2 linked regions of the Heliomicrobium gestii genome follow. The protein of the gene in region 1 binds, or shares a complex with, the protein of each later gene. Links are inferred from orthologs where the notes say so. Each region holds a gene or a part of one and is shown on either strand. Other genes may lie near its edges.

Evidence for each region.
Region 2: the proteins of secA (region 1) and secY are in contact, whole or in part, in a crystal structure (PDB 3DIN), measured with the Thermotoga maritima proteins. The link is inferred for Heliomicrobium gestii from one-to-one orthologs. Residues at the interface, in WP_004082002.1 of Thermotoga maritima: Glu261, Ala262, Arg263, Lys300, Ala301, Arg302, Thr303, Ile304, Ile305, Leu323, Tyr324, Asp325, Pro326, Val329, Ser330, Tyr333, Ile336, Lys340, Phe345, Val349, Glu363, Phe364, Tyr374, Ser375, Gly376, Gly377, Glu393, Ile395, Thr482, Ser483; in WP_004081795.1 of Thermotoga maritima: Glu108, Gly109, Glu110, Glu111, Ala236, Glu237, Arg238, Arg239, Ile240, Thr241, Ile242, Gln243, Tyr244, Ala245, Arg246, Arg247, Val248, Thr249, Gly250, Arg251, Arg252, Val253, Tyr254, Gly256, Ala257, Ser258, Thr259, Tyr260, Leu261, Pro262.

Annotation. Positions count from the first base shown.
Region 1 is NZ_WXEX01000006.1:7,272-15,063, reverse strand. What follows is about bases 2,482-5,547. They hold secA (preprotein translocase subunit SecA), read left to right. Parts: upstream 2,482-2,811; coding sequence 2,812-5,283; downstream 5,284-5,547. Other genes in these bases: hpf (ribosome hibernation-promoting factor, HPF/YfiA family), read left to right, coding at 2,482-2,565. In the rest of the region: GTO89_RS17345 (motility associated factor glycosyltransferase family protein), read left to right, coding at 7-1,941; more of hpf, read left to right, coding at 2,038-2,481; GTO89_RS08050 (transketolase), read left to right, coding at 6,828-7,646; GTO89_RS08045 (transketolase family protein), read left to right, coding at 7,660-7,792. UniProt on the Escherichia coli protein: Required for protein export, interacts with the SecYEG preprotein conducting channel.
Region 2 is NZ_WXEX01000002.1:331,530-337,507, forward strand. The notes cover bases 165-3,034. They hold secY (preprotein translocase subunit SecY), read right to left. Parts: upstream 2,295-3,034; coding sequence 1,035-2,294; downstream 165-1,034. Other genes in these bases: map (type I methionyl aminopeptidase), read right to left, coding at 165-254; GTO89_RS03545 (adenylate kinase), read right to left, coding at 254-904; rplO (50S ribosomal protein L15), read right to left, coding at 2,307-2,750; rpmD (50S ribosomal protein L30), read right to left, coding at 2,769-2,957; rpsE (30S ribosomal protein S5), read right to left, coding at 2,969-3,034. Also shown: more of map, read right to left, coding at 1-164; more of rpsE, read right to left, coding at 3,035-3,469; rplR (50S ribosomal protein L18), read right to left, coding at 3,496-3,864; rplF (50S ribosomal protein L6), read right to left, coding at 3,898-4,449; rpsH (30S ribosomal protein S8), read right to left, coding at 4,496-4,894; GTO89_RS03585 (type Z 30S ribosomal protein S14), read right to left, coding at 4,922-5,107; rplE (50S ribosomal protein L5), read right to left, coding at 5,129-5,671; rplX (50S ribosomal protein L24), read right to left, coding at 5,699-5,978. UniProt on the Escherichia coli protein: The central subunit of the protein translocation channel SecYEG. Consists of two halves formed by TMs 1-5 and 6-10.

The DNA.
Region 1 (7,792 bases):
GCTCGCGTGGCTTTTATTCCGCCCGCCTATGCGCGCTTTTTTAGCGATCCGATCTTCGAGGCCAATCTCAAGGCGCTGGCCTCTGTGCAACCGCCGCTGGCCGAGCGGATGGCCCGGTACAAGGCGCCCTATAACCAGCCTTTTGCCGTCGAGCCCGCCCGGTCCGGCGACCTGACACTGCTCTGCGCGGTCGAGGACCGGCGGCTCTACCTGCACTCGCCGGAGGATCCGCAGCAGCAGGCTCGGGAATGGGTCGCCGAATTGGCCGGCGATCCGGGGAGCGCCTTTGTCGTCTTCGGTTTTGGCTTGGGATATGCCTTGCAGGTCCTTCGGCAGGTGTTGCCGCCGAGGGTCAAAGTGCTCGTCGTCGAGCGTTCGATCGAGATTTTTTGGCTGGCCCTCTGGACCGTCGACCTGCGGGAGGTCTTGGGCGACCCGCGCTTCCGGTACGCCATCGATGTCGACGCCGGAGCGATCACGCCGATCCTGCACCAGATCAACATCTCGGCATGGGAGGCGCTGACGGCGCAGCTCTACGAGTTCAATCACCTGCTGACGCCTTTTGACGACTACTATGAGCAGGTGAAGGCTCAACTGTCGGATTTTTTTCAGACCCAGCAAATCATCGCGGCGACGGAGAACCACTTCGCCCTGATCTGGGCCTGCAATTTTTTGCGCAATCTTCCGGTGATGTTGGAGTCGGCGCCAGTCAAGCACCTCTTCGAGCGGTTTTCCTCGCTCCCCGCCGTTGTTGTTTCGGCGGGGCCGTCGCTGGAAAAGAATATGAACCGACTCGCCGACTTTGCCGAACGGGGCGTGGTGATCGCCACCAGTCCGACGCTGCGCTCGCTGCTCAAAGCGGGGATTCGCCCGCACCTGGTCATCTCCATCGATGGCGGCGAGCCGAATTACATGCATTTTCATGATTTGCCTGATGACGATGTGCCCCTTGTGTTCGATACCACCTTTTTGCCCAACATCACCGTCATCTATCGAGGCGGCGGGCGCCGCTTTGCTCTCTTCGCCCCCGATAAGGAGGAACTGTTTTCTCTCGTCGGCGATCATGTGGACGTGCGGGGTTCGTTGCTCAACGTGGGCGCTTCAGTGGCCAACCTGGGTCTGCACCTGGCCTATCGCATGGGTTGCGATCCCATCGTATTTGTCGGCCAGGATCTGGCCTACACCGGTGACGCCACCCATTTCAGCGGTTCTGTCTTTGCCGGCAGTGCTGACTCAGTCAAAGACGGGAGCGCGCGGATCGAAGCGGTCGATATCTACGGCCAAAAAACCTACACCCAGGAGATCTGGTTGGCCTTCCGGGAGTGGTTTCGCCTCTTCATCGCCGGTCATCCGGACCGTCGCTACATCAATGCCACCGAAGGCGGCATTGGCATCCCTGGCGCGGAAAACATCGCCTTGGCCGATGTGCTCGCTTCGTTGCCGATCGCCGGCGGGGGCGAGGGATCGCGTCGCGAAAGGATCGCATCCCTGGTGAATGAGGCCTTCACTGCCGGGGAAGGGGATTTTTCGCAGGCAGCGACCGCTATTGCCGGCGAACTGAAGCGCCTGTCCCGTCACTTGAAGACGATCAGCCGCCAATGCCGGAAGGGAGTCGAACTCGTCCGGCGGTACCAGATGAATGTCGATCGCGCGAGGGATGTATCGGCGACGATGCTCCCATACTATGAGCAACTGGCCAAAATCCAGCGCGGCCTGGAGGCGGACGGGAAAGCGATGGCCTTTCTGCGCCTGCCCTTTCGGCCCGTCGTCTCCCAGATCGAGCAGTCGCTGGTGTTGGCGGGCGTTGTCGATGAACGGCAGGCGGTGCGCAATGATTTGGCTCGCGCCGAGGCTTTTTTTGTCGAGATTGGACGGCGCGCCGCAGTGATTGAGCAGGTCGTTGGCGAGGTACTGGGCAGGGTGACGCAAGGTCGTGAATGATCGTGCCGTTATTTTGAATGTTTAGGCAGGAATTTCCGCACCGTTCGGGGAATATTACTGGTGAGAACAGCCACAACGATAAGGAGATGATGTTGAATGAACATCCAAGTTCGTGGCAAGAACATTGAGGTCACCAACGCCCTGAAGGAGTATGTCGTCAGACGCCTGTCCAAGCTGGAAAAGTACTTTAGCAACATCGGTGGCGCCAGGACAACGCTGGCTGTCGAAGGGGACATGGCCAAGGTGGAAGTGACTGTTCCGGCGGGCGATCTGGTCCTGCGGGCCGAGGAATCCCATCCGGACATGTATGCCGCCATCGATCTGGTCTTTGAAAAACTGGAAAAGCAGGTTGACGCCTATAAAACGAAACTGTCCCGCCGCCTGAAAGGGCAAGGGTTCAAAGAATTCGTCCCGGAAAAGAACGGCCCCGTCGCCTCAGAGCCCCGGATCGTGCGGTCCAAGCGGTTCGCCTTGAAGCCGATGCCTGTCGATGAGGCGATCATGCAGATGAACCTGATCGGTCATAGCTTCTTTGTCTTCTCCAATGCGGAAACGGAGCAGGTGAACGTGGTCTACCTGCGTAAAGACGGCAACTATGGGCTGATCGAACCGGAATTTGACTGAATAGACCGGCTGTGGTGATGTTGAGAAGGGCGCCCGATGGGCGTCCTTTTTTGATGGGCATATTTGCCTTCCATTGCATCCCCGGACCTCGGAATGATACAATAGTACTGTTTACGAGTGAATCGGAAACCAGCCGATGGATAGGCCCAGGGGGGGAGCTATCCCGTCGGATACCTGAAAGGGGTCATTTTTTTGTTTGGTTTTTTAAAGAACCTCCTCGACGACAACGCCAGGGATGTTCGCCGGATGCAGAAGACTGTCGACCGGATCAACAGCCTTGAACCGGAATGGCAGGCGCTCAATGACGCCGACCTGCAGCACAAGACCGTCGAGTTTCGCCAACGGCTGGAAAACGGAGAAAGCCTGGACGATCTGCTGCCTGAGGCCTTTGCCACTGTTCGCGAAGCCTCCCGGCGGGTGCTGGGCATGCGCCACTTTGACGTGCAGTTGATCGGCGGGATGGTCCTGCACAACGGGCGCATCGCTGAGATGCGGACCGGTGAAGGCAAAACGCTGGTGGCGACCTTGCCGTCATACCTGAACGCGTTGACCGGTCGCGGCGTTCACGTAGTCACCGTCAACGACTACCTGGCCCGGCGTGACGCCGAATGGATGGGCCGGATCCACCGCTTCCTCGGCCTTAAGGTGGGACTCGTCGTCCACGGCCTGGATTTTGACGAGCGCCGCGATTCCTATGCCGCCGACATCACCTATGGCACGAACAACGAGTTCGGCTTCGACTACCTGCGCGACAACATGGTCATTCAGCCGCAGCACATGGTGCAGCGGGAACTGAACTACGCCATCGTCGACGAAGTGGACTCGATCCTCATCGACGAGGCCCGGACGCCCTTGATCATCTCGGGGCCGGCGGACAAGCCGACGGAAAAATACTACGCCGTCGCCCGCATCGTGCCGCGCTTGAAAAACGAAGTCGATTACAAGGTCGACGAGAAGGCCCACTCGGTCGTCTTGACCGATGAGGGCGTCGACCGGGTCGAAAAGTTGCTCGGCATCGACAACCTGGCCGATTCCCTCGACTGGGCCCACCATGTCAACCAGGGGCTGAAGGCCCATGCCTTGATGAAACGGGACCGCGACTATGTCGTCAAGGACGGCGAGGTCATCATCGTTGATGAGTTCACCGGTCGCCTCATGTTCGGACGCCGGTACTCGGAAGGGCTGCACCAGTCCATCGAGGCGAAAGAGAACCTCAAAATTCAAAACGAGTCGCAGACGCTGGCCACCGTCACCCTGCAGAACTACTTCCGCATGTATGACAAGCTTTCCGGCATGACCGGCACGGCCAAGACGGAAGAGCCCGAATTCATGCAGATATATAAGATGGATGTCGTTCAAATCCCGACGAACAGAGCCACTCAGCGTCAGGATCAGGCCGACATCGTCTACCGGACGGAAGAGGGCAAATTCAACGCCGTTGTGGAAGAGGTCGTGGAAGCCTTCCGCTGCGGTCAACCGGTCCTGGTCGGCACCGTGTCCATCGTCAAGTCGGAACAGCTCTCCGACAAGCTGAAGAAGCGCGGCGTCCCCCATCAGGTGTTGAACGCCAAACATCATGAGAAGGAAGCCGAGATCATCAAAAACGCCGGTCAGCGGGGCATGGTCACCATCGCCACCAACATGGCCGGCCGGGGGACCGACATCCTCCTCGGCGATGGCGTCGACGAACTGGGCGGTCTCTATGTCATCGGCACCGAGCGCCATGAGGCGCGGCGTATCGACAACCAACTCCGGGGCCGCGCCGGACGCCAGGGCGACCCCGGCAAGACCCGTTTCTATGTGTCGCTGGAAGACGATCTGATGCGTCTCTTCGGCGCTGAAAACATTCAAGGCCTAATGGACCGCCTGGGCATGGACGACTCGATGCCCATCGAGTCGGGCATGATCTCCAAAGCCATCGAGAACGCCCAGCGCCGCGTTGAGGCGCGCAACTTCGACATCCGCAAACACGTGCTCCAGTATGACGATGTGATGAACCAACAGCGGGAAGTCATCTACGATCAGCGCCGGAAGGTGCTGAACGGCGAGAACCTGCGCGACACGGTTACCGACTTTATCGACACCCTCGTCGAGAACATGGTCAACCGCATTGCCGGTGAAGAGAAGTACGTCGAAAACTGGGATCTGCCGGCCATGCTCGCCTACGCCGAGGAGACCTTCCACATCGGCAGCGCCGTTACGGCGGAAGAGCTTCAGGAGATGGAGAAGGAAGAGATCATCGCCTATCTCCAGGAAAAGGCCCAGGAGCGCTACGGCCTGCGTGAGCAGGAACTGGGCGAGGAGACGATCCGTGAACTGGAGCGGATCATCCTCCTGCGTGTCGTCGACTCCCACTGGATGGATCACCTGGACGCCATGGATCACCTGCGCCACGGCATCGGTCTGCGCGCCTACGGCCAGAAGGATCCCCTCGTGGAGTACAAATACGAGGCCTACAGCATGTTCCAGGAGATGATCGCCAGCGTCCAGGAGGAATTCCTGCGCTACATGTTCCGGGTCAGCGTCGTTGTCGCACAGGCCGAGCCGGTCGCCCAGGAAGCCGAAGAGGAACGGACGCTCAAAAACGCCGTCGAAAACCGTTCCGACGACTCGCTGCCGAAAGAGCCCGTCAAGGCGGAGCCCCAGATCGGCCGCAACGATCCCTGCCCCTGTGGCAGCGGCAAAAAGTACAAGAAGTGCTGCGGTGAAAACGGGTAACGCGAAAAGGGGTAACTGGCCAAGGGTTTTCCCATAAGCTGAACAATGATTTCTCGATGAGGCAGGGATGCATCGGGGCGCCGATTTGCGCACGATGCATCCCGAACTTTATGAAGGCCTATCTCACTGTAGAGGCGCTTAGATTGGCCGCTTTTCCGGGCAGACAGAAGAACTCACAAAAACGAAGGGAACGATCGCCGGTGTTTAGTGAAGTGAAACGTGAACTGGGGCTCCTGGAGACCAGGTTGGACGAACTGAGGGATTCACTTTGACCTGGCGGTCAAAGAGGAACGCATCGCCGAACTGGAGCAGATGATCCTGGAGCCGGGCTTCTGGGACGATACGGAACGGGCGCAGAAGACCATGCAGGAACTGACCGGGTTGAAGGACAAGGTCAAAGCCTACCAGGATCTGCGCGGCCACTGGGAGGACCTTGGCGTCCTCCGCGAACTGGGCGCCGAAGAGGAAGACGCCGATACCCTGGCCGAGATTGAGGCAGGGATCAAGGAGATCACGGCGGAACTGGATCGCTGGCACTTGGAACTGCTGTTGAACGGGCCTTATGACCGCAACAACGCCTTGCTCACCCTCCATGCCGGCGCCGGTGGCACCGAAGCGATGGACTGGAACGAGATGCTCCTGCGCATGTACATCCGCTGGGGGGAGAAGAAGGGCTACAAGGTGGATCTCCTCGATTCCCTCCCCGGCGACGAAGCAGGGATGAAGTCGGCCACCATCTCTGTCGCCGGCGAGAACGCCTACGGCTATCTGAAGGGCGAGATGGGCGTCCATCGCCTCGTGCGCATCTCGCCCTTCGACTCCTCCGGTCGTCGTCACACCTCCTTTGCCTCTCTTGAGGTGTTGCCCGAGGTCAGCGAAGACGCCGAGATTCTGATCCGTTCGGAAGATCTGAAGGTCGACACCTACCGCGCCAGCGGCGCCGGCGGCCAGCACGTCAACAAGACCGAATCGGCCGTCCGCATCACCCACGTCCCGACGGGGATTGTCGTGGCCTGCCAGAGCGAGCGCTCCCAGATCCAGAACCGGGCGACGGCCATGCGCATGCTGCAGGCCAAGCTCTTTGAACGGCAACGGCAGGAGCAGGAGGCTGAGGTCAACCGGCTGAAGGGCGATCAGCAGGACATCGCCTTCGGCAGCCAGATCCGCTCCTATGTCTTTCACCCCTACAACCTCGTCAAAGACCACCGGACCAACACCGAGGTAGGGAACGTCTATGCCGTCATGGACGGCGAACTGGACGATTTCATTTCGGCTTATCTTGTCTGGTCGACGAAACAATAAATCGATCCCGATGAAACCTCGCTTCCCGATGGGGGGCGGGGTTTCCATATTTTCCGGAGCATGGATAAACCGTTGTCAGGGTTTGGTGTCCCGTAAACGATTTCGTCAACGACCGCCCGGTGGTAAAATTTCCGGCTTTTTCGTTTTTCCATGCCAAAAGACGCAGGATTTGGCTGAAATGGTGCAGAATATTGTCGAGATTGCTTGCTATAGGGTTTCTTTGCAGAAGGGAGTATCGCAGAATGAGTGAAGCCATCACACAGCGTCTCGAATCGACGGCCCGGCAGATCCGCCAACACATCATCGCCATGACCCATGCGGCGAACAGCGGACACCCCGGCGGGTCCCTCTCGGCGGCCGACATGGTGACAGCGCTGTTTTTCAAAGAGATGCGCATCGATCCGCAAAATCCCCGGTGGACGGAACGGGACCGCTTTGTTCTGAGCAAGGGCCATGCCGCCCCCGTCCTCTACGCGGCGCTGGCGGAACGAGGTTTTTTCCCTGTGGAAGAGCTGAAAGGCTTGCGCCAGACGGGCCATTTTCTGCAGGGCCATCCGGATATGAAAAAGGTGCCCGGAGTGGACATGTCGACCGGTTCCCTCGGACAGGGCTTGTCCGCCGCCATCGGCATGGCCTTGGGCTTGCGCCTCGACGGCAAGGACGCCCGCGTCTGGGCGATCCTCGGCGATGGGGAACTCCAGGAGGGCCAGGTGTGGGAAGCCGCCATGGCGGCCGCCCACTACAAGCTGGACAAACTGGCGATTTTTGTTGACATCAACGGCCTGCAGATCGACGGTCCTGTCGAAGAGGTCATGTCCAGCTTTCCTGTGCTGGAAAAGTTCCAGGCTTTCGGCTGGAACACCATCGAGATCGACGGCCACTCCATGCCGGCCATTCTCGACGCCATCGAGGTCGCCAAGGCGACAACGGGCCGTCCCACCTGCGTCATCGCCCGCACCATCAAGGGCAAGGGCGTGTCCTTCATGGAAAACCAGGTCGGCTGGCACGGCACAGCGCCCAATGCCGAACAAGCCGCCACAGCCTTGAAGGAACTGCAGTGAGGGAGGTTGCCTGATGAGTAAGATTGCCACCCGTGACGCCTATGGCCGCGCCCTGGCCCGCCTGGGCGCTGAGAAGGCCGATGTGGTCGTCCTCGATGCCGACCTGGCCAAATCGACAAAAACCATCGACTTCGCCAAGGTCTATC
Region 2 (5,978 bases), on another replicon or contig:
AACTGCCGTAAACCTGGAATGCCATGAACGACTTGTTCGTTGATGGAGGCGCAGATGGAAGCGGGGAAGCCCTGGTAGCCTTTGAAGGAGGGCTTGGCGCCCTTCGAGCAGATGAAATCCTCCGCCTTCTGGTCCAGTTCTGCCGTGGTCACTCCCGGCGCCACCGCTTTTTCCATCTCTCGCAGGGTCTCGGCCACAATCCGACCGGCATCCCGCATGTAATCGAGTTCCCGGGCGGCTTTCAAGACGATCATCAGGCGTCTCTCCCCAGGGCGGCGCAGATGTCCGCAAACACCGCCGCCATATCCTGTTCCCCGTTGATTCGCTTGTAGCGTCCTTTGGCCTCATAGTATTCAATGAGCGGTTGAGTCTGCCGGGTATATACATCCAAACGGTTCTCCGCCGTTTCGCGGGAGTCGTCGCTGCGCTGGTACAGTTCGCCGCCACACTTGCCGCATACCCTCTCCGAGGGAGGCGGGTTGAAGACGACATGGTAGGTAGCGCCGCACTGGCGGCAGATACGACGACCAGTCAACCGTTCGATCAGGTTTTCCCGGGGGACATGGATGTCGACGACGGCATCCAGTTCCAAGGCCAGTTCCTTCAAGGTTGCTTCCAACGCATCCGCTTGGGGCACGGTGCGGGGGAACCCGTCCAGGAGGAAGCCTTTTCGGCAGTCGTCCTGGGCCAAACGTTCCCGCACGATCCCGATGGTTACTTCATCAGGAACGAGTTGACCGGCATCCATGAAGGATTTGGCCTTCCGACCCAGTTCCGTACCGTTTTTAATGGCGGCGCGAAACATGTCGCCAGTGGAAATGTGGGGAATGGCAAACTGGCTCACCAGCTTTTCGGCTTGAGTCCCTTTGCCGGCGCCCGGCGGACCCATCAGCAATACGTTCACGGTATATCCCTCCGTAAATCCCCCGTCCATACTGACAGGGATGGTTGCTGTGGGCAGGTCCGGGATGTTTCCTTGCCGCTCCGTAGACAGATTTCCTCCGTCCAGGGACATGCCCACTCTTTATATACTTCTATTTCATGAATCCTTGGTAATGCCGCATCAACATGTTGGATTCCAGTTGCTTCATCGTATCCAAGGCCACACCGACGCAAATCAGAAGCGCCGTGCCGCCGAAGTAGATGTTGGTGATCCCGGTCAACATGATGACGAAGGTCGGCAACAGGGAGATGACCGCCAGGAACAACGCGCCAACCAGCGTGATGCGAGACATCACCCTGGTGATGTAGTCGGCTGTCGGTTTTCCGGGCCGGAGCCCGGGGATGAAGCCGCCATGCTTCTTCATGTTGTCGGCCACATCGACAGGGTTGAAGGTGATGGCGGTGTAGAAGTAGGTGAAGAAGAGGATCAGCAGGGCATAGAAGGCGCTATGCAGGAAGGAGCCGAAGTTGAAGTACTGCTGAAACCACTGTCCCACCGGAGAACCGGGGAAGAAGGCGGCAATCGTCGTCGGCAGGGCCAGGATGGAGGAGGCGAAGATAACGGGGATGACGCCAGCCTGGTTGACCCGCAGGGGAATGTGGGTGCTGTGCCCGCCGTAGACGCGCCGTCCGACGACCCGTTTGGCGTAGTTGACCGGGATGCGCCGCTGCCCTTCATTGATGTAGATGATCCCCGCGATGGTGGCGGCGGCGATCAGCACGAAGAGCAGGACGTTCAGCACGTTCGTCGTGCCGACTCGGACGTACTCATAGAGCTGTCCGATGCCGGAAGGGAGTCGGGAGACGATACCGGCGAAGATGATCAGCGAAATGCCGTTGCCGATCCCTTTCTCGGTGATTCGCTCGCCGATCCACATCAGAAAGACCGTGCCGGCCGTCAGGGTTACAGCGACAAGCAGGTAACTCCCGACGGTAGGGTTAGCGACGGCGCCTTTCAGACCATAGGAGAGTCCGATGGCCTGAATAAAAGCCAGGATGATGGTGAAGTAGCGGGTGTACTCGGTGATTTTTCTCCGACCCTCTTCGCCCTCTTTGGCCAGTTGTTCCAACGAGGGGATAACGACGGTGAGGAGTTGCATGATGATCGATGCGTTGATGTAGGGGGTAATGCTCATGGCGAAGACGGAGAATTTCCGGAAAGAGCCACCTGAAATCACGTCAAAGAAGCCGAAGAGGGCCCCCGAGTTCAACAGTTGATCGATCACTTCGCGGTTAATGCCTGGCACAGGAATGTGAGCGCCGATGCGGAAGACAAGGAACATCATCAGCGTGAAGACGATCTTGCTCCGCAGATCGGGCAGTTTCCAGGCATTTTGCAGAGTGCCCACCAGAGTGGACATGTCTTACATCACCTCTACTTGGCCGCCAGCAGCTTTGATCTTCTCCGCCGCAGCCTCACTCACCCCATGGAGTTTTACCGTCAACGCTTTTTCGATGTTGCCTTCAGCCAGGAGCTTGACGCCGTCTTTCAGCTTCTTGATCATTTTCCGTTCCAGAAGCAGTTCCGGCGTCACCACCGTGCCAGCCTCGAAGACATCGAGGTCGCCCACGTTGATGATGGCGAATTCCTTTTTAAAGGGGGCATTGGAAAAGCCCCGCTTGGGAATCCGGCGCTGGAGCGGTTGTTGACCGCCTTCAAAGCCGGGACGGACACCGCCGCCGGAGCGAGCTTTTTGACCTTTATGACCACGGCCGGCCGTTTTGCCCAGGCCGGAACCGGTGCCTTGCCCTTTCCGGGTCGGTTTTTGCCGCGACCCCGGAGCCGGTTTCAGATCATGGAGTTGCAATGGGTACACCTCCTCGCGTTAGGCTTCCACTTCTTCCACGGTCACCAGGTGGTTGACCGTGCGAATCATGCCCCGGATGGCGGGGGTATCATCGTGGAGGACCGATTGATGGAGCTTTTTGAGACCCAGGGTGGCCACGGTGAGCTTTTGGTTCTTGGAGTAACCGATGGCGCTTTTCACCCAGGTGATCTTAAGTTTGTTAGCCACGGTTGACCCTCCTAACCAATAATCTCTTCGACCGTTTTGCCGCGCAGTTTGGCGACCTCTTCGGCGCGCTTCAGGCTGCGCAGGCCTTCCATGGTGGCGCGCACCATGTTGTTGGCGTTGTTGGATCCCAGGGACTTGGTGAGGATATCGTGAATCCCAGCCAGTTCGAGGACGGCGCAGACAGGGCCGCCAGCGATGACGCCGGTACCTTTGGAGGCCGGCTTCAGCAACACACGGCCAGCGCCGAACACGCCGAGGGCGGGATGGGGGATGGTTGTGCCAACCATGGGGACGACGATCAGGTTCTTTTTCGCGTCTTCAACGCCTTTGCGGATCGCTTCAGGCACTTCGCCGGCCTTGCCGAGGCCGAAGCCTACGTGGCCTTTGCCGTCACCGACAACAACCAGGGCGCTGAAGGAGAAACGGCGACCGCCTTTGACGACTTTCGCCACGCGGTTGATGTAGACGACTTTTTCCTGAAGATCCAGACCGCTCGCGTCTATTCTTGCCATTCTTTTCCCTCCTTTATGCGGGACGCTTAGAATTGAAGCCCCGCTTCCCGGGCTGCTTCGGCCAGAGCTGCGATCCGGCCATGGTAGATATAACCGCCGCGGTCAAAGACCACTTTTTCGATGCCTTGTTCCAGGGCTTTCTTGGCGACGAGTTCGCCGACCTTTTTGGCCCCTTCGATGTTCCCGCCGGATACGTTGGCTGCCTTGAAATCGCCGTCGAGGCTGGAGGCGGCCACCAGGGTCCGGCCGGTGACATCATTGACCACTTGGGCGTAGATATGATTGAGACTGCGGAAGACGCACAGGCGGGGACGCTCTTCAGTGCCCTGCACCCGTTTGCGAATCCGCATGTGTTTCTTCAGACGTGCGGCATCGCGGTCAAGTTTTTTGATCACTCGGGCTCACTCCCTTCGACCTCGGGTTAGGGCTTATTTTTTGCCTTTTTTACCGCCGGTCTTACCGACTTTGCGGCGGATGACTTCGGTATCATACTTGATGCCCTTGCCCTTATAGGGTTCAGGCTCCCGTACGGCGCGGATGTTGGCCGCCAGCGCGCCCACTTTTTCCTTGTCGATCCCTTTGACGATGACCTTCGTCGGAACAGGGACTTCCACTTCCAGCCCTTCACCGGGGTCGATCTCGACCGGGTGGCTGTAGCCGACGGTGAGGACAAGCTTTTTGCCTTGCTTGGCCGCCCGGTAGCCGACGCCGACCAGTTCCAGGTTTTTGCTGAAGCCCGTGGACACACCGTCAACCATGTTGGCGACGAGGGTGCGGCTCAGGCCGTGAAGGGAGCGATGGAATTTATCGTCGCTGGGGCGCGTAACCTGGACGGTGTTGCCTTCCACCGTGACGATGATGTCTTTATGGAGTTCCCGGCTGAGTTCGCCTTTCGGCCCTTTCACCGTAACGACATTGCCTTCAATCGTTACGTTGACGCCGGCCGGGATCGCCACGGGTTTCTTGCCGATCCGTGACATGGTCACACCTCCTGCTGTGTGCGATTCGGTTCAAAGAATAGGTCTGTTACCAGATGTAGCAGAGAACTTCTCCGCCGAGGCCGGCTTTCCGAGCAGCTTTGTCGCTCATGATGCCCTGCGAGGTCGAAAGAACGGCGACACCCAGTCCGCCGAGGACCTTGGGAATCTCTTCTTTGCGGGCGTAGACGCGCAGGCCCGGCTTGGAGATCCGTTTGACGCCGGTGATGACTTTCTCACGGTTGGGGCCGAACTTCAGGTAGATGCGGAGCAGGCCTTGCTTGTTGTCTTCGACGTACTCGACGTCTTTGACATAACCTTCGCTCTTGAAGATCTCTGCGATGGCCCGCTTGACTTTGGAAGCCGGAACTTCCACTTTGTCATGGTAAACCATATTGGCATTGCGGATCCGTGTCAGGAAATCCGCGATTGGATCGGTCATGACCATTGGGCTGGTACCCCCCTCCGTGTATCTTTACCAACTGGCCTTGGTCACGCCGGGGATTTCCCCTTTGTAGGCCAGGTTGCGGAAGCAAATCCGGCACATCCCAAATTTCCGCATGTAAGCGTGGGGGCGTCCGCAGATCTTGCAGCGATTGTGCGCGCGGACGCGAAATTTGGGGGAACGGCTTTGTTTCACGATCATGGATGTTTTTGCCACGAGATTCCCTCCTGTAATGCCTTATTCGGCGCGGAACGGCATTCCGATCAGCCGAAGGAGTTCACGGGCTTCTTCGTCGGTCTTGGCCGTCGTCACAAACGTGACGTCCATCCCGCGCATACGGTCGATCTTATCGTACTCAATTTCCGGGAAAATCAGTTGTTCCTTCAGGCCGAGGGTGTAGTTGCCGCGACCGTCGAAGGATTTGGGGCTCACGCCGCGGAAGTCGCGGACGCGGGGCAAGGACAGGGTGACAAGTTTGTCGACGAAGTCGTACATCTTGTCGCCGCGCAGGGTCACCTTGCAGCCGATCTTCATGCCTTCCCGCAGTTTAAAGCCGGCGATGGATTTCTTCGCCGTCGTGATGACCGGTTTCTGGCCGGTGATGCGGGTCAGGTCGCCTACCGCCGCGTCAAGACCTTTGGGGTTCGAAATCGCTTCCCCGAGGCCCATGTTGACGACGACTTTTTCCAGGCGGGGGATTTGCATGACGTTCTTATATCCGAACCGCTGCATCATGGCAGCGTTGACATCGGTTTGAATCTTTTCTTTCAGACGGGCCAATCTGCTGACCTCCTCTCGGACGAGGCTTTACTTGTCTTTGTCAAGCACGTCGCCGCATTTGCGGCAGATGCGAGCCTTGTCGCCGTTTTCCAAGAACATATGACCGCTGCGCACCGGCCGGTCGCATTTGGGGCAGAAAATCATCACGTTGGAGGCATCGATGGGCGCCTCTTTCTCGATGATGCCGCCTTGGGGATTGGCTTTGCTGGGCTTCGAGTGCCGTTTGACGACGTTAACCTTCTCAACGACAACCCGGTTTTTGGCGGGAATCACTTCAATGATTTTGCCTTTTTTCCCAGCGTCCTTG